4 regions of the Holdemanella sp. DFI.5.55 genome follow, and region 4 is predicted to be linked to each of the others. Evidence: riboswitches for the same ligand, from Rfam matches in the RefSeq annotation. Region 4 holds a riboswitch; each other region holds the start of a gene.
The links. Region 4 has a riboswitch for thiamine pyrophosphate ahead of thiW (energy coupling factor transporter S component ThiW). Riboswitches for the same ligand answer to the same signal wherever they lie in the genome.

Region 1 (6,757 bases), on a different contig from region 4:
GGAATTTTTTTGTACGTTTATTATTCAAGCTTTCGGGAACAACTTTAAATTCTGTATCAAAATTTTTACGTTCAGGAAGCGCTAGTAAACAATCTTTAATAACATCTTTCTCAATTTCTTCTTCACTAAAAGAATACGAATCAATTAAATTATCAATACATTGATTGTAGTTTAACTGCTGTGGTGTATTCATCACATTCTGCAATTCACTAGATAACTTTACATAATCCTTTTTAGAAACAGGTTCTACAGCGCTCTTCAATTCATTATCCACGGCCTTAAATGCGGAATATGTATTTTTGGCATCATCCCTAGCTTCATCTAACTCCAAGAATGAAACCGTCCAATATTTTGCCATAGTATCTGAATATGCCTTAACATCTTTAAATACTATATGCGAATTAATTTCATACATTGAAAATACAGCTGATTTCCACAATGATTTCTTATCTCCTGAAAATCCATACTTCTTTGATAAATCACTTCCATCATACCATTTTGAATGTTCCACTTTAGCAATCACAAATAAAAGTTCATCACTACTATTTTGTACCAAAGCCTGAATTAAACTTCCCTTTTTCACATTAGAACCCATGCGATAGATTTTTGCTTGTGCAAGTTTTTCACTCATCAAAAGCTTATCTGCAATACTATCTGTAAGAACTTCACATTTTTCTTGATTCAATGCCATTTGACGAATACACGAAACAACTTGTGTTTGTTCATCATGAATGGTATACATTTTATTTTTCTCATTTGAGTTCGCATACTCAATATATTCCTTCACAAAACCTTGGAATTCTTCAGGCATCTCTTTTCTTTGTAGTGTATCATTGTCTAAATCCAATATATGGAAAGATGTATATAAAATTGTCATAAAAAAATTTACTCCTTTTTATCGCAAATATTATACAATAAGTAAAGGAGGTTTTAAAAATGAAAAGAAAATCGATACCTATTTTATTATTAACTGGCTATTTAGGAGCTGGCAAAACCACTTTATTAAATCACATTCTAAAAAATCAAGAAGGATATAAAGTTGCGATTATTGTCAATGATATTGGTGAAATCAATGTCGATCAAAAACTAATTGATAAAAATGCACAAATTCAAAAAGAAGACACAGACGTTGTAGGTCTTACCAATGGATGTATTTGTTGCACACTAAAACTAGATCTTTTACAACAACTCTCAGCCTTAGCCTCATCCAATAAGTTTGATTACATCATCATTGAAGCGAGTGGTATTTGCGAGCCAATCCCCATTGCGCAAACCATTACTTACGCCAATGAAACACTATATTCTAGAGGATTACCAGAACTATTCCACTTAGACAACATCATCTGCGTTGCCGATGCTGCAAGATTGTCAAATGAATTCACTTGTGGTAAACACTTATTAGAACCTTGTGAAGATGAAGATTCTTTAGACTCTTTATTGATGCAGCAACTCGAATTCTGTAATACCGTTATCTTAAACAAAGCAGAAACCGTCAACGAAAATGAGAAAAATGAAATCAAGGCAGTCATTCATAAACTATGTAAAGATGCCGGAATCATTGAGGCTAGCTTTGGCCAAGTTAATTTAGAAGAGCTTTTAAACACACATAACTTTGATTATGAAAAAGCACAAAACAACATTGGTTGGATTCACGAAATCGAAGAACACGAACACCATCATCACAATCACGAAGGTGAAGCTTTAGAATATGGAATTTCTACTTTTGTGTGGCAAACAAGAAAACCATTGGATTTAAAGAAATTCACAAATCTATTAAATAACTATCCGAATGTGATTCGCACCAAAGGCTACGTATGGTTTGATAACCAACCTGATTCTGCCTACTTATTTGAACAAGCTGGTAAATTAAATTCACTTACAGAAGACTCATTATGGATTGCGTCAGCTCCAAAACAAGATCAAATGGATTTATTAAAAGCCAATCCTCAACTAGCTCAAAACTGGGATGAAGAGTATGGAGATCGAATCAATCAATTAGTCTTTATTGGAAAGAATATGAATGAAGAACAAATAAAAAGACAGTTCAATGACTGTCTTGCATAGGAGAAGAAATTCTCCTATTTTTTTTTAACTTTGAAAAGTTTTGATCCAAAATTCTTTCAACTTCAGAATACGATTGATTCTTTAACGAAGCCACCATAGTAATTTCATTTTTTAAAGCAGCAATATAATCGTCACTATCAATAGCCCATTTCACAGCTTCAATACCATCGGATTCCATAAGTAATTTATCCATAGATACTTGTTCTACTAAATGCGTTACTTCCTCTTCTTTTCCAATTGAAGGACCAATCGTGAAATAAGATACCACTTCATCATATTCTTTGACATAATCCATACATCCATACCAATGTACAACATATGTATTTGGATATTTACGAATCAATTCAAGTATTGTTTTTTCCTGACCCTTCGTATGAAGAATAACCGGTTTATTTAAAGCATGTGCAAGCTGAAGCTGTTTTTCAAACACTTCTTTTTGAATATTTAAATCCAAATCACACCATACACTATCCATGCCGATTTCGCCAATGATAGGTGCCTTTTTTAACAAAGGAAGCATGGATTCAAATGTATCTAAACTTGCATTCCAAGGATGTATTCCACAAGAATAGAACAACTGCTTTTGATGGACAAGTTCAAATTCTTTTTCATTTACGACGTTACAAATACCAGAAATTCCATATTCATTCTGTAGCGCATTTATTTCTTTTGAATAATGATAATGTGCATCATGCATGATTTTCACCCTTCAACAATTCATAAACTTGTTTCTTCAAATCACTTTGTGAAAATAACCAATCCCTCGATTTCTTTTCTTTAGATAAGTCTATTTCCTGCAAGATATGACTTGGCTTATTCGATAAAATCAAAATACGATCCGATAAATATAAAGCTTCATCAATATCATGTGTAACTAATAAAGTAGTACGATTATAATTCTTTCTTAATTGTAACAACCAATCTTGCATATCATTTCGAGTAATAACGTCCAACGCTCCAAATGGTTCATCTAATAAAAGAATATCCGCTTTACACAAAGAAGTTCTCAAAAAGGCAGCTCTTTGGCGCATTCCTCCTGAAAGACTCGATGGATATGCGTTTTCATAACCAGAAATACCAAATGTTTCAAATTCTTTTAAAGCTCTTTGTCTTATTGATTTATCATGATTAATTTCGCCATACAAACAAACATTATCTAAAATCGTTCTCCATTCAAGTAATAAGTCACTTTGTGGCATATATGCAAAATGACTACTAATACCTGTAATTGGTTCATCATCCACAAATACGGAGCCAGAATAATCTTCAATTAATCCTGCCAATACATTTAGAATGGTGGATTTTCCACATCCACTTGGCCCTAGAATGGAAACAAATTCACCTTCTTGAATAGAAAAAGAAATATCGTTTAATATTTCTTTTCCTGAAAATTCAAGATTTAGCTTTTCAACATATAGCTTCATTATTTTACAAACTCGTTAGTATATTGATCTTTCGCATCAATCTTTTGACTGATCAATCCTGTTTCATACATAAAATCTGTATAATTATCCCATACAGAATCTTTCATAACACCCCATGAATCTGCATCTTTGGCATATTGACTACTTAAATATTTTTGACTTTCTTTAAGAAATTTCAAATCTGTATCTGACAATGCATCCTCATGTAAGATTTCAGCTGCTTTACTTGGATGATCAATCGCATATTCATATCCTTTTTTAGTAGCTTCCATAAATTTTTTAACTGTATCTGAATTCTTTTTAATCATCTTTTTGTTGGTGATAATAACCGGAGTATAGTAATCCAAACGATTATCTAAATCAGCTAATGGCATATAGTTTAAATCATATCCATCTTGTAGTGCTTTAATAATAGCCCAACCATAGAATTCCCATCCAAGGTTCACTTTATTTTTACCAACTTCATCACTAAGTCCTGCAATACCAGACCCATCAGATCCTACGATGTTTAACTTACTAAAATCAGCACCCGCTTCATTCATAACCGCTTTAATGACAGCTTCTTCACTTGGTGCTCCCCATCCTGCATATGTTTTTCCTTCAAAATCCTTTACAGAATTGATGTTTGCACTCTTTAAAGAAACAAATCCTGAAGTGTTGTGTTGGATAATTGTCGCAATTGTTTTAATTGGAAGTGGATCTTCACTTGTTAGGGCATACGTAACATCTTCTTGGTAAGAGATTCCAAAATCAGCTTTTCCAGCCGCAACCATTGAAGTTGTCGCATTATCACCTGGCTCAATAATATCTACATCTAAACCAGCCTCTTTATAATATCCTTTGTTTTTAGCTACATAGAAACCAGTATGGTTTGTATTTGGCGTATAATCCAACATCAATGTAACCTTTGTTAATTCTTTATCAGAATTCGATGTTTGAGCACAGCCAACTAAACTTAACGCAACAGCAGCTGCACACATAGCCTTTAAAATTTTCATTTTCTTTCTCCTTTTCGTAAATGTGGAAATAATATTTTTTCCAATAGAGTCACTCCTAAATTCAATAGAATGCTCCAAAATATAATCATCAATACACACGCAAAGACTTTATCTAACATATATCCGTTTTTTACACGAAGCATGTAATAACCAAGTCCTGCTCTACTTGAAAGCCATTCACCTACAATAGCTCCGCCCACACAATAGGTAGCCGCTACCTTTAATCCTGAAAATAAGCCAATGGCACCCGATGGAATCTTAACAATTTTATAGATTTGAAATAGATTGGCACCAAAACTTTTTAATAAATTGATTTCTTTTTCATTCACTTGTGACAAGGCATCCGTAAAGGATATCGCAATCGGAAAAAAACACATAAATATGACAATTAACACTTTGGGCAACAAATCAAATCCAAACCAAATTGAAAACAAAGGCCCTAAAACCATAATAGGAACGGTTTGTGTCACAATCAAATATGGATAAACACTTGTCTTAAATGTTTTGGATAGATCCATACAAATTGAAATAAGTATCGCAAAGAAAGTACTAATCAACAATCCTAAGATTGATTCTTGCAACGTAACAAGCGAATGTTGCATTAGAATATCAAAATTCTCAATAAGTGCACTGATAATTTTTGATGGACTTGGCAAAATATAAAGTGAAATATCAAATACACGAACATATAATTCCCAGCCACCAATCACTAGAATAAACACAAGCAACGGCATGACAATTCTACGATTTTTCTTCATTCACTAGCTCCTTTCCAAATAAAAAAGGCACCCTAGAGTGCCACCATCAATCGATATGACTCCCTACGCTAGAATTAACCAGATCAGGTAATAAGGGTTTTTCTCAGCATTTGCACCCCTGTCATGTATGTTTTTACTTGCCCATTGATTATATCACAATCTTAGACTAATTTATATTTCTTGCATATATCCTCAACAATTCCATCTAAACTTTTACCATCCATTGAAATCGAATCCATTTTGGATGCATATAAAGTATGGAAATAATCAAAATCCGCCTGTATTTCTCGCATATAATATGCCTTATGCTTATTTAGATACGATTGAGGGATGTGCAAAAGATTGTCATTATCATCCGTAAATTCCAAGCGTTTAAAAACATTTTCAGTTCGATTTGTTAAGTCGAAACAAATAATATCTGAATCTTCAAAGAAATCTTCATATGCATCTAAATACGCAATAGGACTTAGGGCAATGACTACATTTTCATTTTCTTTGATCCAAGATGAAATCATTTCTGCACGCAATTCATCACATTCATATTGATCATTATATTCATCTTGAAACACAAGCATCGTACCATATTTTTCTTTGATTTTCGCATCCATATCGATAAAGTTGTAACCTATTTTCCTTGCCAAGAACTCACCAACAGTGCTCTTTCCAATGTTACACATCCCAAAAATTAATATTTTCATTTTTCCCTCTACATCATTACACGAATCAATCCACATAAAACTAAATGTCCCACATAGAACCAATAAAAAAACCATTTCATAAATGTACTCTTTCCTCTTGTTCCATCATATAAAGACATAATCGGATATACTAAAACAATTCCGAACTGCAACAAACCATAAACTACATCAATACATAAACAATAGACCATTGCATACATAGAAATATATAAGGCCATACCGAGTACTTGTTTTTTTAGATTGCCTTGATTTTTATAAATGTGGTTTGTACAAAGAATGGGAAAGCATGACCAATCACTTGGAAATGCCAACAAACAAAGAATTAGAATACAACCTATCTTCTTTGCATCTTTCCATTCTTGATATTCCACCCATAAACCAATCACCGACAAGAATAATGGCCATATAATACTTGTCTGATTTAATAAAGAATCTTTTAAAGGAATCAAAGAAATGCCAAAACAGAGGTTATACGCAAAGTGAGCGATAATTGAAAAAATCAATAATCTTTCTAAGTACTTCTTTAAACTATGCGTATGCGTATAGCCTTCAACCACCATAAACCACATGATAGGTGCTGCCACTCGTCCAATTAAATGAATCAATAAAAGCCACCAATACTTTTCATAATTCGGATAAAATGTTGTTGCGAAATGATCCATAAACATCGCAATGATCGCAATCATCTTGATTTGATTTCCATTTTACTTTTTTATCATTGAGTCACACCTTCTCCTACATTAGGTTCAAAGTGCGAATAAACAACATCTGCACCAAATAAAAGAAGTAAAACCAAACATGCCGCAGATAATTTT
Region 2 (10,433 bases), on a different contig from region 4:
ACCCTCATATTATTGTCAATTGAGATTTTTTAAAAAAAGAGCTTGCACAACCATTTAATTCATGTTATCATTAATAGGCACTTAGGGGTATCGTCCAAAGGCTAAGATAGCGGTCTCCAAAACCGTTGATGTGGGTTCGAGTCCTACTACCCCTGCCAGTTTGAAACTTAAAACTCTCAAAAACGCTTTATATAAAGTGGATTTGAGAGTTTTTTTGTTGCCAAAAAGTCGATTTTTACCCGTTTTGGCAAACTTTTTGGCAAACAATTCGAAAAAAATTATTTTTTTTACTTTTAGAAACGTATTTTTTAAAGCTCGAATAAAGAGCTTTTTATGACAGAATAGTCTCCCAGATTATATATAGATCAACCTATAGCCAAAACAAATTTCAATCAACCTTCACACAATAATCTGAGATTGTTTTCATGAAACTAAGAATTACGTTTACTTATTCGTGCTCAATAAAGCACAAAAAAAAGCAAAGAAACATTAAGTTTCTTTGTTCTTATGCGTTCGAGATGTAATCACAGATGTTCTTAGATGCAGGTGCTTTCGATGAAGGTCTTCTTTTTTTACAACTTGGACAAGCCATCCTCACGGAAACTGAGAAAACTAAACTTGAATTTATTTGATTAGATGTGCTGTAATAATTGTATAACTATAAGAGTTAATAGTTATTTTAATATTATCAATTTCACAATACCAATTTTTACCCTGCTTATAAATATTACAATTCTTATCTAAAATTTTATTTTTACAAAATTCAACTACATCATTAGTATTCAATTTTAGATTCTTCTTAATTCTATCAATCCCCATTTCAGTAGTATGCACTTTACTTATATTATCAAGTAATATTTGTTTATCTTCCATAACTTAATCTCCTCAAAAAATTACTATTTATCTAACAAATCAATAAATTGTAAGTTATCTAACAAATAACTAAATTGTAAGTTATCGTTGCGTTTTTAATGTTCTCCATTCATCTTCTAAAATCGACATCAATATATCATCTGCATACTTAGCGCCATCCATAATAGCATCTCTTAAAACACCTTCCCGCTTAAATCCTGCTTTTAAATATACTGTTTCGGCTCTGGAATTGAATGAATACACATCTAATTCTAAACGATGTAATTTTAGTTTCTCAAAAGCAAAATCACGAGTAATTTCCGTTGCCCATGTGCCAATACCTTTTCCTCTTTCCGCTTGACGATAAAGACCTATTCGGAAATTAGCACACCTCAAATCCCAATCAATTTCATTAATTACACTTTCACCTATAATATCTCCGTCAGGTGCTATAATCAAAAAGAAATACCTATCATTTTCCTCAAGCGATTTCAGAAAAAAGGATACTACTTCTTCTTTTGAAAATTCTTCTTTACAGCCAGTCAAACGTGCCACTTCCTTATCTAAAGGACAATAATTCTGTTCATAATAATTAACTGCGTCATCTGCTTTGGCTAGACGTATTACAAAACCATCTTTTTCACTAATAACATCTGTGGTCATATAGTATTTCTCCTCCACAAATTCTAATTTATCGTTCCTGTATTTCCTTGCCGCTGAGGTACTCCACGTCTATTTCAAAAATTTGCACAGCCTTTCCTGCATGGGAAATTTCCTCATCAACTAACTGTTCGCTGGGATAGTATTTCATTGCAAATCGTTTTAACAGAGTTGTTGCTCTTGCACCGGATTCTATGAGGTGGCATCTGCCGAATACCACAACGCTCTGCACAAACGGTGCCCAATCTTCTTCTTTGATGGTTTCATTTCCATATACCGTGAAGCATACTTTGTCACAGGCACGCAGTGCATCTACTTTATGACCTACACGTGCTCCATGAAAATAAATTTTCTGCGCATCGTCATCGTAGACATAGTTGATAGGAATTGCATAGGGATATCCGTCATCTCCATTTACGGCAAGAACGCCACGTCGGCTGGACTGCAAAAGAGCCTTTGCCGTGTCAATGCTGATTTCATTTTTCTTTTTACGAATTGTTCTAAACATGATATTGCTCTCCTTTTTACGTTGATACAAATTCCGATTTTTTGATTTATTTTAACACAAAATATAAGTGGTTTGTAGAGAGGAAACATATCGTGTTTAATTTTCATACAAAAAATTTGTAACACCATCATATTACCAATAAAAACTTGTAAAAACCTATATTGCTTTATAACACCACCGTAATACCGTGAAAAACTGAATGAAACCGACAACGAACCAGTCGTAATACCTTCGTCGGCTATGTTGACAGAGCAACTAGAAATGCCTGTTCAACCAATAGCTGACGGAAGAATCTTTGATTTTACGACATTTTGCAGGCGTACTTGTTTTTGCAACAAACAGCGAAAACAGGTGTGCTTTTTCTATATCCGAGATTAAGTACCATTGCCGTTCTCCACCTTCGGCATTTTGAAACTTCATTCACAAATTATAAAAGAGAAGAACCAGATGCAAACAGAATTATTGTGATTAGACTTAAAACACTTGGATCTTATACAAACATACAAATTGGATCCACTTACACAGATTTAAACGATTATTCATATTTCTATACTCTACATGACATTGAGAACTATTATGTTTATGACCGTGCAAAATTCACCTATTTAATTGATAAATCCAAAGTCATCTTTAAACAACGCTTAATAGATGATATAGATAAACCTTTCAAATACGTATCTATAGAATTATTAGAAGGCCATTATATAGATGATTTATCTTTAAATGCTTTAAAAATATTTTTAGAATAATATTCACTAGCAGCTATAACTATTCGTTATACATAAGGCTCTTCTTATAATTATCATACTAAGCATTCAACAGTAATAAAGGTGTTGTTCGAAACCCATTTCGTTACAACACCTTATTTTTTATTTATTCTGCCATGGATACGTTACTTTCTTTTTTTCACTAGTTTTATCGGACCACATCGAACTAATATTATGCTCTTTGCAATAATCAGCTACTCTTTTTCCTAATAGCTTTTCCGTTTTATCAAAATTTCTTGCTGTTTTTTTATCCAATACGTGATTATTCCAGCCTTTAAAATATATTTTCCATGGTTCATCACTATCTTTAATCGTATGTTGACGATAACGAACCAAATACGCAGGATCAACTATACGTCTTTTGCATTTATGCGGCGCATGATTTGAAATGTATTTCCTGAACTATTCATGAAAATATAAAAATTCGTAGAATGTTCCTAATTTAAAGGAAATCTACGAATTTTTCTTATCACCCATTGGGTGAACTTTTCATATAAGAAAAGCTCCTCTATAATATAGGCGTCAAAACCCAAAAAAGGAACCATACCTATGATACAAACTAATTCACTTTTTACAAGATTAATTTTAACGGTGGGAATCCTTCACATAAAGAATTCGTAAAAAATGAAATGGATTTTCTAATTTCAAGTCTAGCCTACAATCTTTATCATGTATTCCAGCAAACAATATTAGAAGAAAAAGATCAGACAATACGAATGAATACATATCGATTGAAATATCAGAAAATAGCAGTCAAAGTGATACAACACGCAAGACAGGTAACGCTTAGTTTTAGCAGTGCCTACAAAAATAAAACTCAGTTTACTCAGTACTGGAATAAAGTGTTGCAGATTTAACGTTTTGAACCTATATTTTAAAAAATCAGCAATGTCTGATATCCTTTTATATACTCATTTCAAACCATTCGAAAACAAAATGAAAAAGATTAGCCAATTTGGATCCATCAACAAGGCTAATCTTCTTTTATTATCTTTTCATGAATAATTCAGGTATAGTTATTTTTAAATCTCTCATTTCTGGCAAACAATTTGGCAAACTTTTTATTAAATCAAAACCTGAGATTTTATTTCTCTGTTTTTTTAATCCTCAATAATTCTTTCAGGATGATTTCGTTTCATATACAAATAGAGTGCATATCTAGGAATTTCATAAATATTCTTATACTTCTTATCCCTAATAAAATCATGCACTAATTTTAAATCATCAACATTCTTACAATAAGTTAATGTAACAATCTTCGATCAATAAAATCAAATTCTTCAAGCATCTCTTTTGTTTCTAAATATAATTCTTTATAATTCATTGATTATCCACTAAACACATCTATCATATCCACAAACCACTTTAAATCATTCATATTCTTAAAACTATGAGCGTCAATATAAAGTCTTCCATCCTCATTCAAGTTTATTGAAAACTTATGATTTGATAAAGCAATAATTTGCTTTAGTCGATTCGAATCCAATATCTCAAGAACTAATTTTTCATCTCCACAAGTCAAATTAAACTTCTTATCAAATGTCTCATATCCAGTTTTAATACTTTGTTTATCCAATGCATTACAAGGATATATAGTTAGCCACGTATTAAACTTTTGGTCAAGCTTACACAACAACCGTTCACCCGTATAAACTGTATTTTCATTCTTTTCCTACAAGCCAGTCTCATCACGCAAGACCTCTGTCTCATCTGTGAGTTTAATGGTACAAAACGCTACAGAAAAACCTTTATATTTACCTTGTACATATCCATTGCCGCTACAATAATCATGTTTAGGTAAAAGAATATTCGTATCGCTAACATTAAGCATATGAGTATTTGGATTAAATTGCACATCCTCAAAGAATTCTTTTATAATCTCATCCATACCAGATGCGGTACTCTCCTCCTTATCCTTGATCATCTGTTCTAAGCCAAGAATCACATATCCAATAATAACTAAAACAAGATTACCACCAAACACAATACCCACTAACGCAATCAATAATCCTAGTATAGACAACAATCTGTTACCCATACCATTCATCTCCCTTCACTCCCATATTAACAAGCCCACAAATACATCTCAAACAATGCACTAAATTAGTCAAAATATAGAAAAAGAAGGTCAATGATCACTGGCCTTCTTTCATTAATTAGTTCCTTTTACTGTGCATAGCGCTTTAAATAATCTACATCTAAAATTAAGATTTTATGATACACCATCGTAATAACGTTTTCTTCTCTTAATCCACGCAAGATACGATTGACACTGTTTCTTGTGGATACCCCACAGAAACTGGCAATATCATCGTTCGTGATTTGCAAATCAATAAATATACCTTTTTTAACTTGTCTACCAAATAACGAAATCAAATGATAGATAAATGCACACACAGCTCCATTTTTCCCATTCATTGTCATGAGTTGCTGTCGATAAATAGCTTCGGTCATCTTTTTACGATAATACGACTCTATATATGCATGTAATTCTTCATTTTCTTTCACATATTGTTCAAAGAATTTTCTGTTGATTCGATAGAAAGATGCCGTATCACTTTCGATACGAGCATGAAATGATGCCGTAGTCATTTTATTGATTTCATCTTTCAACAAAGAAATTATATCCAAACCTTTTAAATAAGTGATATTGAATTCACGCCCATCACATAAAACAATACTCACTTTCACAACACCATCTTTTAATACGTAAATATCTTCTTGGTCGTGTCCATCCATCATCAAATATGTATGTTTCTTTTTTATGACTTCAGGAAGATTCTTTTCTTCAAGAAAACTTAAAACTGGCTCACTCATAAATAACCCCTTCTCAATACGTCTAATTATAACATACTCACCAATCTCATTTTTAGTAACATATGTCACGAGAGAATATAACATTTAAACGTTACACACTTAATATATCATACTTTTATAAACAACACACAACATCAATTAATTTCTACAAATAATTGTTAAAAAATATAAACGATGTAAAATACTACAATTATAAAATATCAATATTCTCTCCAGATAGAGCCTTATTCATACTTCTTACAGCACAGAATTTACCACACATACTACAAGTGTCACTATGATCATCTTCTGGCATACGAGATTGACGAATTGCTTTTGCGGTTTCTGGATCTAGCGCACACTCAAATTGCGCATCCCAATCTAGATTCTTTCTTGCGTCAGCCATCTTGTCATCAATATCTCGTGCTCCTTTAACACCTTTGGCAATATCAGCCGCATGTGCTGCAATCTTAGAAGCAATGATTCCTTGTTTTGTATCTTCAACATTTGGTAAAGCCAAGTGTTCTGCCGGTGTTACATAACATAAGAAGGCTGCTCCTGACATAGCTGCAACCGCACCACCAATAGCCGCTGTAATATGATCATAGCCTGGCGCAATATCTGTAACTAATGGGCCTAACACATAAAATGGAGCACCCATACAGATTTGTTGCTGAACCTGCATATTGGCCGCAACCTGATCTAATGGAACATGTCCAGGTCCTTCGACAATAACTTGTACGTTATGTTCCCAAGCACGTTTTGTAAGTTCTCCTAAACGAACCAATTCTTCGATTTGACAGACATCTGTGGCATCTGCTAAACATCCAGGACGACAAGCATCTCCTAAAGAAATCGTCACATCATATTTTTCACAGATATCCAAGATTTCATCATAGTATTCATAGAATGGGTTTTCTTCACCTGTCATTGACATCCACGCAAAGACTAAACTTCCTCCACGAGAAACAATATTCATTTTACGTTTGTGTTTTTTGATTTGATCAATCGTCTTTCTTGTGATTCCACAGTGCAAAGTAACAAAATCCACACCATCTTTGGCATGTAACTCGACTACATCCAAGAAATCCTTTGCGGTTAATGTATTTAAATCTCTTTGGTAGTGAATCACACTATCATATACAGGTACAGTACCAATCATAGCTGGACATTCAGATGTTAATTTTTGACGGAATGGTTGTGTATTTCCATGACTCGATAAATCCATAATTGATTCTGCGCCAAGATTTACGGCTGCCATAACTTTTTCCATTTCGACATCATAATCTTTACAATCTCTAGAAACCCCTAAGTTTACATTGATCTTCGTGCGTAACATACTTCCCACACCTTCAGGATTTAAAGATTTATGGTTTTTATTGGCCGGAATTACAACCTTACCACATGCGACTAACTCTCTTAGTTCTTCTTCAGTCATTTTTTCTTTTTGGGCTACAATCTTCATTTCTGGCGTAATAATCCCCTTACGCGCAGCATCCATCTGAGTGGTATATGTAGCGCCTGTACTTACTGTACCTTCATTTGTGTTCATTTTAAAATCTCCTTTTCCAAATGATTATTTAACGTGACAAAAAGTGGTGCCCCCATTTCGCCACAAAAAAAAGTGAGCAACCAATATAGGTATACTCACACTAAAAAGACAAAGTATTTCCCTACGTTGGCATTATCCAAATCAGGTTATAGGTCGAAAGTCATACTTTCCTCTCAGCCTGTACTACAAGCTCCCTTTTTTCATTTACATTTAAGTTATACACCAATTCTAAAAGATAGTAAAGATATAAGACATTTATTTTCGAACAGGCTTTTCTTCTTTATCCCAAATTCCAATTCCAGTAATGGCACAAATCATTGAGAAAATAGGAACGACAAAGATAAACCATGCGTATGGAATATAAGCTGTTGAGCACCCAAGTACGCCCATGACATAAATTGTCGCAACACCCCAAGGAACGATAGGCGCAGATAATGTCCCAGAATCTTCGAGTGTTCTAGATAATACTTTACGAGAAACATTCATATCTTCATAAGTCGATTCAAACGTTTGTTCAGTTACAATGATAGATACTGTTTGTCCGCCAGCTGTTAAGAAGTTCACAACATAACAATACACCAAAGTGACAAACACTAGTACTGTACGATTCTTTATAAATTTTAAAAGAACATTTTTTGCCAAAACATCCAAAATACCAGTAGACGTTATGACAGCTCCCATTACACTAGCAACCATAAATGTCACTAATAATTCAGACATAGAAAGTACACCACCACGATTCAACATTGGATCAACAATGGATACACCTGTTTCAATGCTGAAACCATTAAAAGCATAGTTCATTAAATCAACAAAGTTTACCCCTTGAAATACCATCGCAAAAGCAGCAGATACAACTACGGCTAAGCCCATTCCTAATAAGGAAGGTAATTTAAATACAGAAATCAAAATAACTAGAATAGCAGGTAAAATCAATAGAACATTGATATTGAAATGTTTAGATAGCGTATCTAAAATCAATTTTTGTTGGGCAAGGTCCATACTTCCACCACTATAATACAAGCCGGCAATTGTAAATAAGATCAAAGCGACTACAGCTGCAGGAAGTGTTGTATACTGCATAGAATGAATGTGAGCATATAAAGGTACTTTACTTACACCACTTGCTAAATTGGTTGTATCTGATAAAGGCGACATCTTATCTCCTAGCCACGCTCCAGAAACAACGGCACCTACAACTAATGGTACGGGAATACTTGTTGTAGCGGCAATTCCCACCATCGCAAGACCCATGGTTGCCACAGAACCAAAGGATGTTCCTGTAAATTCACTCGTTAGGGCACAAAGGACAAAAGCTAGAGGTACTAAGATCTTCGGTGAAATCACTTGCATACCATAATACATCAATGATGGAACGGTTCCACCGGCCATCCAGATTCCCACAAGCATACCGACCATAATGACAATCAAAAATGTCGGCATACACTCAGCCGCTGTTTTAATAATATTCTGTTCCACTTCACTCCATGGAATATTTAAAAATTTTGTGGTAATAACCGCAACGATCACACCCGCAAATACCGATAGTGTTGTATTGCATCCTAAGTTGATCATAATGATCAATACGGCAATAATAGCCAAAAATGAAACCACCGCAAATAGGGTTGTTGGCTGTTTTCTTTCTTTGTTCATATCAAATTTCCTTCTCTTTCATCTATAACAATTCGTCCTTTAGAAAGTCTAGAGCCGCTTTCATTCTTGCTTCTCTAAACGCAAATGATTTAAAACGATGCTCTGCTCCTTTGACAATAATACATTTTGCTCTTTCCTTAAAAATTTCTTTATACTTGTAACTACACTCACACGAAGCAGTAATGTCTTGATCTCCATGAATGGTACAAACATTTTTATCAAACAATGAAGCCTCTTTATAAGGATCGAGTGTACATGCATCTTGGTAAAATTTAAGGCTCAACTTCAATCCTTCCACATCTGCACATCCATCTTTTTCAATGTTTGAAACGTTCTGGCCACACAAAGTCAAATGTTCCTTCAAGTTATAAACTAAATCTGGTGCAGGGCACCATAACGACAATGCTTGAACTCTTTCTTTACATTGTCCTGCTACCATACTCGCTACGCATCCTCCTAGACTACATCCGTGAAGCGCAATTTTTTTAGAATCGACAAAATCTAAAGATTCGACATAATTCAACATGGCTTTCGCATCCAGAATCTCACTTGAAATAGTCATATCTTCAAAGCGTCCATCGCTTTCTCCGCTGCCATTCATGTCAAAGCGAACACTCGCAATACCAGCATCACACAATCTTTGAGATAACTCATTATGCACAAAATTTATTTCATTGCGATCATCACAAAATCCATGAAGTAGAATGACCATAGGCACTTTCGAACTTACATTGTCTGGCACATGAAGCATACCTCGTAATGTCAATCCATCCCGCTTAATTTCTACGTACTTCTGCATATATTTCCCTCCGTTTTGGGTATAATACCACAAAAAATATAATTTATTTATACCTTTTTAACACATGTATACATTTTGAATACATCAATAGCCTCTTTGTTCATCAAGATGCTATTTTTTCTTATATATTGTTGCACGGTATCCTTCCCCTTTTTTACTTTGATACATTACCATATCGGCTCTACAGTATAATTCATCAAAGGTCAATTCTTCTTTTCCATCATAAATGCAAGCCCTAAACTCATTATAATCGGATGATCTTTTATAGATTCAATTTGGATTTGTTTCAAATTCTCAAACAAACGTTTAAAGAAAGCATTGGCACACTTACGTTCCGTAACACCTGGAATAAATAACGCAAACTCATCTCCACCAAGACGCATGGCTACATCTTTATCACGACACGATTTTTGTAGCGTATGCGCAATCGCAACAATGACCTCATCCCCAGCCATGTGTCCATACGTATCATTAATGGACTTAAATTTGTCACAATCCACTAAACATATCATGCCACTGACTTTGTTGTTTAAAACACGCTCAATCATCTTCTCTCTACTACGACGATTTGAAATTCCCGTCATTGTATCTGTTTGAGCTAAATATAATAATTTGTCTTCTCGCTTCTTTTGATCATCAATACATTCCGCATAATATAGAACATGGAGTAAACTTCCATCCTCATCATAATCAATCGGAATAAAACGGACTCAGCACCAGCCAGAAATCTTACCATAGAAAACACTATCTATGGATTTTTTGCCTTAAAGCCTTGCTTCTAATGTCACAAGATCCATAAATTCAACTTCTCGATCTACATAATCAGCTTGACTGAATTTTCGATGA
Region 3 (10,433 bases), on a different contig from region 4:
CGTATTTGTATGAGAATAACTTAACTTTAGATGAATATTATGGAGCTTAGGCAATCGTTGGATTGCCTTTTTTGATTTATCAAATGATGTGTTGTATACTAAAAATAACATATATAAAGGATTAAACTATGAATATAGATAAAAAGATAATAATGGGTGTAAGAAATAAGGATGCGGATGCGAAGAAAGAGCTTATTTCATTGACTCGAAATCATTTGGTACAAACAATTTATAAGCGTTATATTGGCTTAGAGGAAAAAGAAATCAATGACATCTTACAGGCAACGTATACATACGCATTTATGAATATGGATAAATTGAGTGATGATAAGAATTTTTTGAAGTGGATCACGGTTTTGTTGAATAAACAATTGCGTGAGTATATGCAGGCTAAAGAACATACAGGTGTAACTACGGCTTTACGCGGCTTGCCTAAATATCGACAATTGGATGTGGATGATTGTTTAAATGAGATGCCAGAAAATCAAAAGACAGTGACAATCATGCATTGTCTAGGAAAATTGAAAGAGAAGGATATCGCAAATCGTTTAAAGATGAGTGAAGAGGGAGTGGCTCGTTTGTTGAAGAGTGGTAAACAAAAAGTAAAGGATGTATTAGATAAGAAGTGACAATGATATTTATTATTGTCCTTTTTTTTGATTTCGCATAAAATGTAAGCATATGAAAAGAGAAACAAAAAGAGTATTGATACTATCACTTAAAATAGGCGTAGGAAGTGCCATCGCAATTATATTAGCCTACTTTTTTAAGTTGGATAATCCAACAAGTGCTGGAACGATTGCACTATTGTCTTTGTTGACGACAAAGTGGGGGACGGTGAAGCTTGTTCTTAGAAGAATTTCCACATTCTTTGTGACAATTCTATTCTGTTTTATTTTCTTTGAACTTATTCCAAGCCATTGGATAGCCTTTGGACTTGTGATTGCGTGCTTAGTTGGGTATAGTGAGAAAATGAAATGTCAGAATACTTTAAGTGTAAATGCGATGATTGCCGTGCATTACTTGAGTTATTTGGATTTTAGTCTTCACTTCATGATGAATGAGTTTTATTTGATTTTAATTGGTGCCATTATCGCATTCTTATTGAATTTGGTTCATGATTATAGTGGAGAAGAAGAGTATTTGAATTCTTGTATGATTTATATGGAGGACAAGATTCAGAGCTTGATGTATCAAATTGTTTATTATATTCAAAGTGAGGAAAGAAATACAACAATTTGGAAAGAATTAGAGGATATTAAAGAGCAAGCTGAAAAATATATTCATATTGCGATGGAATATCAGGATAATACGTTTACGAATTTGCCAGATTATTATATTCGTTATTTTGAGATGCGTGCTTTACAGTGCGATATTCTGCATATGCTGCATTATAAAATTCGAAAGATTCGTGAAATGCCAAAAGAGGCGCATGAATTGGCGAATTATATTGAATATTTAATTCCGTTTATTCATGAAAAAAATGATCCTCAGCCTCAAATTAGTTCGCTTCATAAAATGTTGAAAGACAAACAGAGTGAGGCTCTTCCTGAAAGTCGAATTGAATTTGAATCAAAGGCGATGCTTCTACATATTTATATGGATTTAGAAGAGTTTTTATACACAAAGAAGAAGTTTATTGATCAAACGACAGAGGAACAGAAAAAATTGTATTGGAGATGATTTAGATGAAATCAATTGTTATTGTTACTATTGGTTCTGTTATAGTTTCTATTGGAATCTATAAAGGAATTCGTAAAGTATTATATAAAAAGGATGTCACAAATAAGGCAAGTTTTGCCAGATTAATAAAATATGTTTTGGTTTTTATTAATGGAATGATTTTTCTTGGACAATTTGAACAGACCAAACCTATTATGTCCTATCTTGCTGCATCCAGTGGAGTGGTTGCCTTAGTTTTAGGTGTTGCTGCTAAAGATGCCTTTGGAAATCTATGTAGTGGTTTAATGATTTTAACATTTAAACCATTTGTCGAGGGCGATTTAATTAAAGTCAATCAAGGTGAATTGATTGGGTATGTTGAAAGTATTCGTTTTCGTCATACGATCATTCGTACGTATGAAAGTAATCGTATTATTGTGCCAAACTCAACATTGAATTCGGCTACGATTGAAAATGCATTTTTTCAGGATGCGCGAAAGAATAACTATTTAGAAATTGAGGTTTCTTATGGAACGAATATTGATTTGGCGATAGATATTTTAAAGAGTTTAGTTGAAAAGACAATGGGAGAATATGATATTGAAAGTGAAACTCCAATTGAAGTAAAAGTAATCAATTTTTCTACAACCGGCATTGATCTACGTGTTGTTGTTCCAAGTAAGACAAGTCTAGATGGTTTTGATATGCTTGCAAAGATTCGTTATGAACTTGTTAAAGAGTATGAAAAAGCCAATATTCATTTTGGAAATTATTCAGTAGAGGTAAGTCAATCATGATAAAAGTATATACAGAAGTATTGGGATTTAATAATTTAATGTATCGATACATGAGTTTACCTAACTCATTATCTTTAGCGGATTTAGCTTACTATACATTAGCGTCTTATTTGTCTGAAGAATATGCGGACTTTGTGATTGAAGTGAATGGTATCCCTTTTGTATGCCCAAATTGTGAGGATGAACAATTTAATAAGTTACCTTGTGCTTCATCAATCCAGCCTGATTTCAAAGAGGGAGATACATTTAAGATGGTTTATGATTTAGAAGAGCCTTTTGAGATTGAAATTCAAGTTGAAAAAGTGGATGATATAGAAGAAGGTGCGAATGTGATCAATGGTCGTGGCTTTGCGATATGGGATGGTTTTAAAGAGTTTCAGGATTATTATTATCAGTCCATGGAATTGTTTAAAGAATATGTCGAAGCCAATGAGATGAGTCTTTCGGATTTTCCAGTAGATGAAGATTTAGATATCGTTGAATTGAATAAGGTGTTGGAATATAACTTTGAAGAATTAAAAGATGTGTATGAGGGTGAGTAGATGAAAGTATATGAAATGAGTTTTCGTGACATGGATCAGAAAATGGTGGAAATCCATGGCATGAAAATGGTTAAGCTTTTAGAGAAGATGGGGTTAAAGCTAGATAATCTATATGGTGCATTAATGTATGGTTATATCGATCATAATGCGGGTTTTATTTTTGAAATCGTAGCTTTGGAAACAAAGAAACGCAATATTGAATATCGCATTGTACCGATTGGTGTATCGTGCAAGATTCCTCGTTTTGATGTGCAGGAAATGGATATTCAAATCTTGGATAATGTAAATGTGGAATTGTTCCAGGATAAGATTGATATGGTTGAAAAGGCCACAGAAGTTTCTAAGGAATTAGAAGAACTTCGTTTATATAAAGAGTTGGATCCATCAAGACATTTAGAGTATCCAGATGATATCATGGTTTATTTTCTAGATGAAGGAAAAGATGTAGAGGCATGTTGGGTTCGTCTGGAAGGAATACAAGATGGAAAGATGTATGGAACAGTATTAACGGCTTTACATCAGAATTTTGGCGTAAAAGAAAAGGATACAATTTATTTTGGTATGACAGAAATGGAAGATCACAAATTGGCGTGTGTATGGGTGAAAGAAGATGAATAAAGAGGATTCATTATATTCGATTTATGTACAAATATTAAAAGAAGAATTAGTGATGGCTATGGGTTGTACAGAGCCTATTGCGATTAGTTATGCGTGTGCTAAGGCAACGCAAGTGCTAGATCATTTACCAGATCGTATTGTTGTTAAGGCAAGTGGCAGTATTATAAAAAATGTTAAGAGTGTGATTGTACCTCATACAAATGGCTTAAAAGGGATTGAAGTTGCAGCTGCTGCAGGAGCTCTATATGGGGATGCCGACGCAAAACTAGAAGTGCTTTCTAGTGCAACACGTGAACAAATTGAAGAATTGCCTGAATATGTTCAAAATACAAATATTACCGTGCAGCACATTGAACAAGGGCATGTATTCGATTTAGAAATCCATGTGTATTATGAACAAGAACACGCCAGTGTTCGTATTGTAGATACGCATACGAATATTGTACAAATTGAAAAAAACTGGCAAGTTATTTTTGAAGATAAGACGACGAGTTTAGAACTTAAAGCCGATCACAGTGCTTTGATTATGAAACAGATTTGGGATTTTTCACAAACTGTGGATATTGAGGATGTAAAAGAAATACTAGATCGTCAAATCGCTTGTAACATGGCCATCGCAAATGAGGGGATTCATAATTCGTATGGTGCAAACATTGGTCATGTGATCTTGAATATGGATTCAGATTGTGTAAAGACAAGGGCCAAAGCTTATGCGGCGGCTGGATCCGACGCAAGAATGAATGGGTGTGAACTTCCAGTTGTGATCAATTCAGGAAGTGGAAATCAGGGGATTACTTGTTGTGTGCCTGTTGTTGTGTATGCCAAAGAATTAGATTGTACGCAAAAACAATTGTATCGTGCTTTGGTTTTATCCAACTTAACAGCTATTTACATTAAAACAGGTATTGGTACTTTATCGGCATTTTGTGGTGCTGTTAGTTCTGGAGCTGCTGCGGGTGCTGGTATTGCCTATTTACATAATGGAACCTATAAAGAAATTCAGCATACGATTGTCAACGCATTAGCCATCCTTTCGGGTACGATTTGTGATGGGGCTAAGGCTAGTTGTGCAGCTAAGATTGCTTCTAGTGTAGATGCTGGTATTATGGGGTACTATATGTATAAAAATAAGCAACAATTCTATGCAGGCGATGGAATCGTTGCTCATAGTGTGGATGAAACAATTCAAAATATTGGAACACTTGGTTCTCAAGGAATGCTTCAAACGAATGATAAAATTATTGAGATGATGATTTCTTGCGATTAAAAGTAGATAAGCGAATGATTAACTGTGGTTCATATTCCATATGGACGATACGTTTTCGTTCGCTTTTTGTTTGTTCTAAAAGAATATCAACGGCTTCTTTTCCTTTTTCACAAGCACCGTGGTCTACCGTGGTCAATTGTATTTGAGGAAAATCGGCTTCAGGAATATTGTCAAATCCGGCTACACTTGTTTTAATGTTGTGATCTTTTAAACAGGCTACGATGCCTAAGGCTGTCATGTCATTATTTCCAATATAGGCATCGTATTTATCACTTAAGATTTGTTTCGTTAAACGATACCCATTTTCGTATTCTCTTTTTTCGATGGGGTATAATTCAAATTGTTTAGACGAGTTAAAAAATACTTGTGTATTTGACAAGACACTTTTAACTCCTTCATATCTTTCGTTTCGCCCAATTTCCGTTGTATCTAATGGACTTGATATATACGCAATCTTTTTGTGTCCTAACTGTTTTAAATGGGTACCTAATAATTTACCACATTTAAAACTGTTGAGTTCGATGGAATCACAATCAAGTTTTTTTGGTTTATCCCCGATAATAATGCACGGTATTTGTTTGGAAAGTGTATTCCATTCATCAACAAATTTTGGGGGATATAGAAGAATGATTCCACATGGTTTTAATAGTTTTAAGTTGGAAAGGGCGTGCTTTTCAAGATCATCTTTTCGCAATGTAGAAATAGTAAAGATTTGTGTTTTTGTCTTACTCGCCTGTTCAATGATACTTGAAACAACCATAGAATAATACGAATTGGATAAGTTGGAACAAATCACGACAATCGTATTTTTTGCGTTTGAATACCTTTTTTTAACTTCTGGCTTTTTATATCCCATTTGTTTGGCTGTCTTTTTGACGAGATTTACTGTTTCTTCTTTGAAAGATACATTCTTATTCTCACTTAGAATCATAGATACAGTGGATTGCGATACATTTGTGGCTTGGGCAATATCGCGTGTAGTTACTTTATTTCTTTTTCCCATAATAAACCTCTTTTGATTTATTTTGATTAATAAATCGATTACTAATCAAATCATTAATCGATATCTATTTTTATCTTACACCATTTTATTTGATTGTCTAGCTATTAATCAATATTTTGATTAATAAAATGGACTTTTTTACACATTTGAAATGAAATATAAATAAGCGTATCGTAACTTTGAAAGAGGTGCGAACTATGTACGATTGTATAATAATTGGAGCGGGTATCAGTGGATGCTCTTTAGCTTTTGAATTGAGTAAATATAGTGGAAAAGTATTGTGGTTAGAAAAAAATAATGATGTGGCCGATGAAACAACTAAGGCCAATAGTGCAATTATTCATGCGGGCTATGATCCAGAGCCAAATACTTTGATGGCAAAATATAATATTTGGGGTAATAAAATTATTCCTTCTTTATGTAAAGATTTAGATGTTCCATGTAAGAATATTGGTTCTTTGGTTGTTGGATTTAGTGAAGAGGATGATAGGACCATTGAAATGTTATATAAGCGTGGTGTACAAAATGGTGTTGAAAATCAGCGTATTATTAAACAGCCTGAGCTATCTGTTATGGAACCCAATTTAAATTCAGACTGTACAAGCGCTTTATATGCGCCAAGTGCATGTATTATCAATCCTTGGCAGTTTGCGATCGCATTAAGTGAAGTGGCAATTCAAAATGGTGTAGAGCTTCGTTTGAATGAAGAGGTTACGAGTATAAAAAAAGATGGAGATATCTTTATTGTGAATGATACATACAAAGCTCCATTGGTTGTAAATTGTGCGGGTGTTATGTGTGATCATGTAACTGGACTTATTAAGAAACCAGATTATAAGATTACGCCAAACAAAGGAGAATATTATTTATTAGATAAGTCACAAGGAAACATGGTTCATCATGTTATTTTCCAATGCCCTACAAAGATTGGTAAGGGTGTATTGGTAGCTCCTACAGTAGATGGAAACTTAATTGTGGGTCCTACAAGTACAAATACGGATGCGGATGATTATTCGACAACGTCTGCAGGATTAAAAATAATTCGTGAAAATGCGGTTAAATCCGTACCGAATATGAAGCTTCAAGAAAATATTCGTACGTTTGCGGGATTGCGTGCAAGAAGTGATACAAAAGATTTTATTATTGGCGAAGATAAAGATATACATAATTTCTTCTTGATTGCCGGAATGGCAAGTCCAGGCTTAAGTAGTGCGAGTGCAATCGCATTAGACATTGTGAGAATGATGCAGGAAAAAGACTATTTCTTAAATTTAAAAAAGAATTATGTTTCTACAAGAAAAGTAGTTCGTTTTAAAGAAATGTCACATGAACAAAGAAAAGAATATATTGAAAAACATCCTGAGTATGGTCGTATTATTTGTCGTTGTGAAACCATTAGTGAGGGAGAGATCCTTGATGCGATTCGTCGAAGTCCCAAACCAGTTAGTTTAGATGGAATCAAACGTCGATGTAATGCTGGCATGGGAAGATGTCAGTCAGGATTCTGTGGACCTAGAGTCCAGGAAATTCTAGCTAATGAGTTGGGTGTTAGTCAGTTAGATATTGTTTTGGATAAGAACGGTTCTTATATTTTGTGTGGAAGAACAAAGGAGAATGGTGATGAATAATAGGTATGATGTAGTAGTCATCGGTGGTGGCCCTGCTGGTCTTGCCAGTGCAATCGCCGCAAGACAAAATGGTGCCAAGTCCGTTTTGATTATTGAGCGTGATAAGGAACTTGGTGGGATTTTAAATCAGTGTATTCATAACGGTTTTGGCTTACACCACTTTAAAGAGGAATTAACAGGTCCTGAATATGCAGGAAAGTATATTGATGAAGTTGATAAAACAGATATTGATATCTTATTGGATACAATGGTAATTGAGATTACGCCAGATAAAATGGTGTATTGTTCAAGTAGTATTCATGGATATTTAATGATACAGGCTAAATCTATTATTTTAAATATGGGTTGTCGTGAAAGAACACGTGGTGCAATTGCGATTCCAGGAACTAGAGCTTCTGGTGTGTTTACGGCAGGTGCAGCTCAGCGATATGTAAATATTGAAGGGTATATGCCAGGTAAAAGAGTTGTGATTTTGGGTAGTGGTGACATTGGTTTAATTATGGCGCGAAGAATGACTTTGGAGGGCGCAAAAGTTTTAGCTGTTGTTGAGGTTATGCCGTACTCAAATGGTTTGAATCGTAATATTGTTCAGTGTCTACATGATTATGATATTCCATTGTATTTAAGTCATACAATTACGGATATTGTGGGTAAGTCTAGAGTGGAAAAGGTTGTTGTTTCTAAGGTGGATGAAAATAGAAATCCAATCGAAGGAACAGAAATGGAATTTGATTGTGACTGCGTATTGTTGTCTGTTGGATTGATTCCAGAAAATGAGTTGTCAAATGATTTAGGGATTGAAATGGATTCTAGAACACATGGCCCTATTGTTTATGAAAATATGGAGACTTCTATGGAAGGGGTATTCGCATCAGGTAATGTTGTGCATGTGCATGATTTAGTGGATTTTGTAAGTTTGGAAAGTGAAACGGCTGGAATGGGTGCTGGTCGATATGTTTCAAATGGCGAAGTATCTAAGGATCGTTTCGTAAGGACGATAAATGGAGATAATATTTCGTATGTAGTTCCTCAATATATTCGTAAGGATAATGTAGAAAAGAGTGTTGAGCTTTCTTTCCGTGTAAGAAGACCAACGCAACAGGTAAATATTGTCGTGAAGGATGGGGATACAATCATTGCGAAATTTAAAAAGGAACATGTGATTCCAAGTGAAATGGAGAAGATATCAATTCCTAAAATATTGCTTGAAAAGGCAGATAAAGAATTGGTTGTATCTATTGAGGAGGATGCGTAATGAGAGAGTTAATTTGTATAACATGTCCTAAGGGTTGCCATTTAAAGGTTGATGAAGAAAATGATTATAAAGTAACTGGAAATGGTTGTCCTAGAGGTGCAATCTATGGAAAGAAAGAGTGTACGCATCCAACTCGTGTTGTGACAAGTACTGTGAAAATTGTGGGTGCTGAGATTGAAAGATTGAGCGTGAAAACCAACGGGGATATTCCAAAGGAAAAGATTTTTGATGTTATGAAGGAATTGAACCGTGTGGTTGTGAAGGCACCTGTGCATCGTGAAGATGTAATTGTTTCTGATATTTGTGGTACGGGTGTTGATTTAGTTGCGACGAAAGACTTATAATATTGTTGTTAAAAAAGGGGAGATTTTAGGCTAAGAGTAGGTTTGTCCTAGACCCTATAACCTGATTTGGATAATACCAACGTAGGGAATATATCTTTTTGATAGTGAGCTGCAGATTGGTTTTCTGCAGCTTTTTTTTCTTGGTGGAGAGAATATGAATTATTCAATTTTTGATGTGGATGGAACAATACTGGATTCAATGGAAGTATGGAATACTTTGGCAAGTCAATATGTTCAAAGTTTGGGAATGGTTCCCGAAAAAAATCTTGATGAAATTGTTTCAGATATGAGTTTAGAACAGAGCGCAACATACTTGAAGAATCATTATAAAATCAGTAAACAAGAAGAACGAATCATTTCTGAGGTATTGAATTTTATATCAGATTTTTATGAGTATGAAGTGAACCTTATGCCTGGGTTTAAAGAGTTTATTTCACATTATGATTCGATTAATGTGATTGGTACAAGTTGTGATGAAGAGCTTGTAAAAATTGCGTTGAATAGACTGGGTGTGTTGAATTATTTTGAAGATATTATAACTTGTTCAAAGGTGAATAAGTCAAAAGATGATCCGGATTTTTATTTGGCATGTGCACAAGTTTTAAACCAAAGACCAGAAGATATAATTGTGTTTGAGGATGCAGATTATTGTATAGATGTGGCGAAAAAAGTCGGATTTAAAGTGATTAAAATAAAAGATTGGAGAGATTTAAATGAAAAGTGCATTAACGATTGCGGGAAGTGATTCGAGTGGGGGAGCAGGCATTCAGGCAGACATTAAAACCATGTGTGCTAACCATGTGTTCGCAACAAGTGCAATCACGGCATTAACAGCGCAAAACACATTGGGAGTAACGGGTATTATGGATGTAACACCTGAATTTTTGGGTGAACAGCTAGATGCGGTATTTACAGATATTTATCCGGATGCGGTAAAGATTGGGATGGTATCAAGTTCTAGTTTGATTGAGATGATCGCAAAGAAACTAAAGGAATATAAGGCAGAAAATATTGTCGTTGATCCTGTGATGGTTGCGACAAGTGGTGCTAGATTGATTAGTGAGGATGCGATTGAAACATTGAAAAAAGAATTGTTGCCTTTAGCTACTTTGATTACTCCAAATATTCCGGAAGCAGAAGTGCTTTCTGAAATGGAAATTACGGATGAGGCTAGTATGGTTGAAGCGGCAAAAAAAATCAGTGAAAATTTTGGGTGCGCTACTTTAGTTAAGGGTGGTCATCAAATCAATGATGCGAATGATTTATTGTATAGAAACAATTCATATGCTTGGTTTAAAGGGAAACGTATCAATAATT
Region 4 (5,480 bases):
ATCACTGGAAACATATATATACCATTCCCAGCAATCCTACCATAGCGGATAATTATGCGTATTTATATTATGCCGATGATTGTGAAAAAGTATCGAATCAGCATCTAGATTCGACAGAATTTTTAGAAGCCAAAGAATATACAGAAGATGAAATCAATGATTTAATTAAAAACAACGAATTTGTTCAACCAATTCATCTAATGGGTTGGCTAATGGTGAAAAAAGGCTTATTATAAGGATATAAAGGAGACTTATAAACATGGAAAAATTAACTAAAAAAGACATTATTTCTAATATTGCCGAAGATTCTCATTTAACTAAAAAAGACATTACTGAAGTTGTTGACTTGGCACTTACACAAATCTTTGAAGGTTTAAGTGAAGGAAAAACGGTAGATCTTGCAGGATTTGGAAAATTTGAAATCACTGAAAGAAAAGCTAGAGAAGGAATTAATCCTCTAACGAAAGAAAAGATTCAAATTGAAGCTAGCAAATCTGTTAAGTTCAAAATTTCCAAAGCTCTAAAAGAAGCAGTTAATAAATAATATCAAAACAAAAAGCATCCCTAGAGATGCTTTTTCATTACCTTCTTCGATCATTACAACTCGTTGTATAATAATCCTTTTTATTTTGATACATTCTTTCATCGGCTAATTTACTTATTTCTTGAACCGAATCAAAATCTTGTTCTGAAGACTTGACGACACCATACGATACAGATATTGAATTGGAGTACTTACCATGCCAATCATGAATAGTCACATCAAATACTTGTAATATAGAATCGATATTCGATACAGATTCTTGAATCAATACGACAAATTCATCTCCACCAATACGATATATTTTTCCATAAGAGGCAAACGCAAACTTCATGCAGTTACTAGCCGCACAAATCAGTTCATCCCCTGCACTATGTCCAAGTGAATCATTGGCTTGTTTTAAACCATTTAAGTCTAAAGATATATAAGCCCATTCCGTATTTAAATCTAACTTTTCCATATCCGTATCATACGCACGTCAATTGAAACATTTCGTCAGTCCATCCGTATTCGAAGTATACATATATTTTTCTTTTTCATACTTCTCTTTTAATGCTCTAGAAAGCATAAGAACAAGTAAGCATGAAGCTGAAGTTAGATAAATACCGATAATCAATATCGCTACGATATTACTTTGAGAAAGCATCGATTCAGATATGGATACAGATGCATTATAATTTCCGTGTTTTCGAGTTATATATTGATAGTTTCTATCAGAAGTCAGAATCTTCTTCCCAATTTTATTTTTGTCGGTAGCCCTCAATTATTTTCGTCTTTGAATTTACAACATAAATTTCCATTCCCTTATACACAGGCATATCAGCTACAACATTTGAAATTTAGTTTTGTTTCAACTCCTTTAAAAGACGCTTTGGCGTAATACCCACTTGAACCATATGTGTTTTCGACTCATTCCAAGTAATCGCATACATCATCTCTTTAGCTTCAGCCGTATTTGGCGTGACATCCTGGCATAATGTTAAATCTTTATTATTTAACATCTGTTTAAAGAAAGCCATTTGTTCACCTGAATCAAAGCTATATCCAAAATACTTAGGTATCGAACCCGAATAGATCGTTCCCGTATCATCAATAAAATGAATTTCATCCACGGACATTAAAGATGCGATTTTTTGATGTTTATCAATATCATATTCAACTTCCGGCTTGGCATCCACAATATAAGATATGGCTTTAGCACGTACTATATAATCATCTTTTAATTATTTCACAAATCGCTCTTCATTCGACTCATTTTTATCAAGATCCGCAATCACACGATCCAATAATACATAGGATGTGGTTTGCGCATTCTTTTCATTTACATATCTTAATATACATGCTTCAAGAATCAATACGAGGGCAACAATGGTGATTGAAAGCACTAATATTTTTCTTTTTCTCGCAATTACTATTTTAGGTTATATTTTTCAAAAATAAAAGTGGCATTTGTTATGCCACGATTTTTTGAATCGATTTCTTCAATTCTTCAGCTGCTTTTTTTGTATCCTCTTGATCCATAATAGCCGATACAACACAAACACCTTGAATAGGACTCTTTTCTAAAACAGAAAGATTGTCTTTATTTAATCCTCCAATCGCACAGACCGGAATCTTGACAGCCGAACAAATGTCATTCAATGTTTCCACACTCGTAATCGTCGTCGTCACATGCGTCTTTGTCGGATAAATGGCACCACAACCCAAATAGTCAGCACCATCAGCCTCTGCTTTTTTTGCAACTTCAACAGTCTTTGCGGTAGCCCCAATAATACAATCTTTTCCCATTATTTTACGAGCTACAGAAATTGGCATATCTTCATTTCCTAAATGAACACCACATCCTACAGCCATTGCGACATCGATTCGATCATCAATAATTAATGGAATATGATAAAAATCAGTAATCTCTTTTACTTTTAAAGCGAGTTCATAGTACTCTAAAGTCGACTTATTTTTTTCACGAAGCTGTATAATGGTTGCTCCACCTAGACATGCCCCTTTAACTTTATTTAAAAAAGTTTCTTCATCATAACCATCTGAATTGGTAATAAAATATAATGTATAATCTACTTTTTTCATCCTAACACCTCAATTTTAAACAAAGATTCATCAAAACTGGTAAGTTTATAGATCTCATCCATAAAATGCATATGAAAAGTTCCAGGTCCTTCACTTTTCGTCTTTTCTGCAGCAACTTCATAATAACAAGTTGCCTTAATACAAGCCAATAATGGAGAATAACTAGCTAAAAATGTAGCGATTGCCACATTTAACATACATCCAGTGCCTGTGATTCTTGAAAGCATTTCACAACCATTTGAAATTAAATTCACGTCTTTACCATCTGTAATGACATCGATCTTGCCGCTACAAACAACTACACAACCAAGATGTAAAGCCATGTCCTTTAGCCATTTTGCGCTTTCATAGATATTCTCTTCATCGAGAACATCCGCATCTACACCGTGCGCATGACTTGTCATCCCATAAAAAGCTTTACATTCACTGATGTTCCCTTTAATGACGGTTGGACAATATAAAGAAACAAGTTCTTTGGCATAATTTAATCGAAGTGTTGAACAAGCCACTCCAACCAAATCTAAAATGAATGGTATTCCTTTTTCTTTGGCACATTTTGCACTAATCATCATAGATTTAGCTCTAACATCATCAAAGTTACCTAAATTTAATGCCAAAGCCGCAGAATGGCAAGTGATATCATCAACTTCATCGGGGTGACAAGCCATAATTGGCTTCGCTCCTAAAGCTAATATAAGATTTGCACAATCATTAATTGAAATCGGATTTGTGATACAGTGAATCAAATTATTCGTTTGTTTCAACAAATTTTTGCACTCCTAACTTTCTTTGAATATTTTCTAGGATTCCACTACGAGACATCGACTTCAATAAAACATACGCAATACTTCCACCGATGATTGTACCCATTAAAAAGCTAGGTACATAGAACATCCATGTAAGTCCAGTTCTTCCCCATAAATATGTCATCACTGGATATGAAAGAACAGAACCAATTAAACCTGTACCAATGACTTCACCAAGTACGGCAGCCCAGATTTTTCCTTTACTAACACGATATAAAATACCAGATAATGTAGCTCCAAAAATAGCACCAGTTAAAGCCAATGGTGGAATTCCCATAACTGTCATACGAATTAAACCAATAGCTAAAGCACAAAGAAATGAATACCAAGGCCCCATAAATACAGCCATTGTGATATTAATAAGATGTGCCATAGGACACATTCCTTCTACACGTAAGATTGGAGAAATGACTACTCCAACAGCTACCATCATTGAAAAAAAGACTAAGCTTAATAAGTAATTGTGTTTATTCATAATACTACCTCCTACAGATACAGATGGCCTAGAAAACACGCAAAAAACCATCTGTGGTTCGGTATTAGACAAACAGTCCTCTCTCATCCTGTCAATTCAGGCTCCCTCGCTTGTTTTCTATACTCTAGGCGCTCCCCTACAGTAAGGCAATAAAACAAAAAGACCTGCAACGTAAAAAGACAGGTCAAAAAAATCTATACTTCCTACGCCGGCATTATCCGTCAGGTTTAATGGGTCGAAGTCGAACTTCCTCTCAGCAATAGCTCCCCAGATTTATTTACTACATTTAGAATTTTAGTACAAAACAATTTAAAGTGCAAGCCAAATATGAGATCAAGAAGGAATTTACGAATGAAACAAGACAAGAATCATTTCTAGTCATTTTAGCAATCTATTTTTTGATCTTTTTAACTATGGCAATGTCTCCATATGTGATTGTGAGTGGAGAAGAAAATTCCTTATCCCACATTCTATTTTTTTGCAAGCCTTATTAGTACCAATCTGATTGTTCCATTTGCACTAAACACAATTTACTTGGTATATTTATTATTTAAAACCATCATGTCTCAAGATAATTAGTGCCTATTTTAGCTTTTCAACAAGTTTTAAAAACTTCTTCTCATTCATTACATCATTCGTTATATAATCACCATTGTAGAATAAGGCATAGGTAGTGATAGGAGTTGGCGCATTCTGCGCCTTTTCTTTTGTATCTATATGAATCGCTTTAAATTCTATATTTTGTTCTTTTGAAACATTCTCTATAATCGGAACATACTTCGCATTAAAAGGACATTGACTTGTATAATATAAGACAAAGCCAGACTCTTCGATATGACATTCTTTTGCACAAGATTTAAATTGAGGAACTTTTGAATCATTAAAATTCAAGTACCACAATTGAATACCATTACTCGCTTCATCAGAGATTTTAAAACCTTTATATGTTAAAAATTTAGGATCTGCAAGATACGGCGTCTTCTTTTTTGTAGATAAGATACAAATTCCATCCATTCCCTTCTTCTTACTGTCTTCAATACACATATTTAATAATTCACTCGAATAGCCATGACCCTTTAAAGATCCACAAACCCATAGACAATCAATATACATATAATTTTCTGCGTCCACACCAATCCACGCATTCTTTGCAGGAATATACTCAATAAAGCATTTCCCTCTTACAGATGATTTAATAAAGACAAGTCCTTCTTCAAAGCGATCAGACAACCAATCTTTCTTTGATCTTACTTGGACATCTGAATTACTACTAATGGAACAACAAATGTGTTCTTGTTCAATATTTTCTTTTGTCACATATACATAATCCATACATTAACCTCAATAAAAGTATTATGAAGGAAAAAGGAGTTGAAATCAATCCACTCCTACGTGTTTTATTTTTCGAATTTAATAGCAGCCTATGAAGTAAAGAAAATATTCTGGACTGTCTTTTTTCATCCGTTATATGTAATGAGGAAATATCTTCAATTTCCTCTAATTTCATGGTGTTTTTGTTTTTAGTACCACTGAGATTCATTCTTGCTTTTACTTAACTCTCGCCGCTAAGATTAAG

Region 1: linked by a shared signal. The riboswitch ahead of LJE08_RS08395 (ABC transporter permease) and the one ahead of thiW (energy coupling factor transporter S component ThiW) in region 4 are both predicted to bind thiamine pyrophosphate.
Region 2: linked by a shared signal. The riboswitch ahead of thiC (phosphomethylpyrimidine synthase ThiC) and the one ahead of thiW (energy coupling factor transporter S component ThiW) in region 4 are both predicted to bind thiamine pyrophosphate.
Region 3: linked by a shared signal. The riboswitch ahead of LJE08_RS04285 (HAD family phosphatase) and the one ahead of thiW (energy coupling factor transporter S component ThiW) in region 4 are both predicted to bind thiamine pyrophosphate.

Annotation. Positions count from the first base shown of each region.
Region 1 is NZ_JAJDMK010000038.1:60-6,816, reverse strand. It holds gene LJE08_RS08420 (nucleoid-associated protein) at 1-877, opposite strand, end outside; gene LJE08_RS08415 (GTP-binding protein) at 937-2,064, shown strand; gene LJE08_RS08410 (TatD family hydrolase) at 2,045-2,761, opposite strand; gene LJE08_RS08405 (ABC transporter ATP-binding protein) at 2,754-3,488, opposite strand; gene LJE08_RS08400 (ABC transporter substrate-binding protein) at 3,488-4,486, opposite strand; gene LJE08_RS08395 (ABC transporter permease) at 4,483-5,244, opposite strand; TPP riboswitch at 5,288-5,374, opposite strand; gene LJE08_RS08390 (shikimate kinase) at 5,406-5,942, opposite strand; gene LJE08_RS08385 (TraX family protein) at 5,951-6,634, opposite strand.
Region 2 is NZ_JAJDMK010000063.1:113-10,545, reverse strand. It holds tRNA gene LJE08_RS10740 (tRNA-Trp) at 84-158, shown strand; gene LJE08_RS10735 (DUF3781 domain-containing protein) at 625-873, opposite strand; gene LJE08_RS10730 (GNAT family N-acetyltransferase) at 955-1,515, opposite strand; gene LJE08_RS10725 (pyridoxamine 5'-phosphate oxidase family protein) at 1,544-2,020, opposite strand; gene LJE08_RS10720 (hypothetical protein) at 2,350-2,769, shown strand; gene LJE08_RS10715 (DUF6037 family protein) at 2,890-3,177, opposite strand; gene LJE08_RS15335 (transposase) at 3,366-3,644, shown strand; partial or broken gene LJE08_RS10705 (DUF3137 domain-containing protein) at 4,115-4,432, opposite strand; gene LJE08_RS10700 (hypothetical protein) at 4,460-4,834, opposite strand; gene LJE08_RS10695 (Crp/Fnr family transcriptional regulator) at 4,954-5,604, opposite strand; gene thiC (phosphomethylpyrimidine synthase ThiC) at 5,795-7,135, opposite strand; TPP riboswitch at 7,237-7,342, opposite strand; gene nhaC (Na+/H+ antiporter NhaC) at 7,391-8,788, opposite strand; gene LJE08_RS10680 (alpha/beta hydrolase) at 8,811-9,587, opposite strand; gene LJE08_RS10675 (GGDEF domain-containing protein) at 9,791-10,171, opposite strand.
Region 3 is NZ_JAJDMK010000012.1:300-10,732, reverse strand. It holds gene LJE08_RS04340 (D-alanyl-D-alanine carboxypeptidase family protein) at 1-50, shown strand, start outside; gene LJE08_RS04335 (RNA polymerase sigma factor) at 129-629, shown strand; gene LJE08_RS04330 (aromatic acid exporter family protein) at 682-1,683, shown strand; gene LJE08_RS04325 (mechanosensitive ion channel family protein) at 1,689-2,459, shown strand; gene LJE08_RS04320 (hypothetical protein) at 2,456-3,001, shown strand; gene LJE08_RS04315 (hypothetical protein) at 3,002-3,619, shown strand; gene LJE08_RS04310 (serine dehydratase subunit alpha family protein) at 3,612-4,886, shown strand; gene LJE08_RS04305 (LacI family DNA-binding transcriptional regulator) at 4,858-5,889, opposite strand; gene LJE08_RS04300 (NAD(P)/FAD-dependent oxidoreductase) at 6,087-7,517, shown strand; gene LJE08_RS04295 (NAD(P)/FAD-dependent oxidoreductase) at 7,510-8,772, shown strand; gene LJE08_RS04290 (DUF1667 domain-containing protein) at 8,772-9,116, shown strand; TPP riboswitch at 9,122-9,221, shown strand; gene LJE08_RS04285 (HAD family phosphatase) at 9,271-9,861, shown strand; gene thiD (bifunctional hydroxymethylpyrimidine kinase/phosphomethylpyrimidine kinase) at 9,830-10,433, shown strand, end outside.
Region 4 is NZ_JAJDMK010000099.1:392-5,871, forward strand. It holds gene LJE08_RS12480 (NUDIX hydrolase) at 1-236, shown strand, start outside; gene LJE08_RS12485 (HU family DNA-binding protein) at 260-544, shown strand; gene LJE08_RS12490 (GGDEF domain-containing protein) at 582-1,001, opposite strand; gene LJE08_RS12495 (hypothetical protein) at 1,381-1,719, opposite strand; gene LJE08_RS12500 (hypothetical protein) at 1,765-1,926, opposite strand; gene thiE (thiamine phosphate synthase) at 1,994-2,623, opposite strand; gene thiM (hydroxyethylthiazole kinase) at 2,620-3,390, opposite strand; gene thiW (energy coupling factor transporter S component ThiW) at 3,371-3,904, opposite strand; TPP riboswitch at 4,088-4,184, opposite strand; gene LJE08_RS12520 (GNAT family N-acetyltransferase) at 4,487-5,236, opposite strand.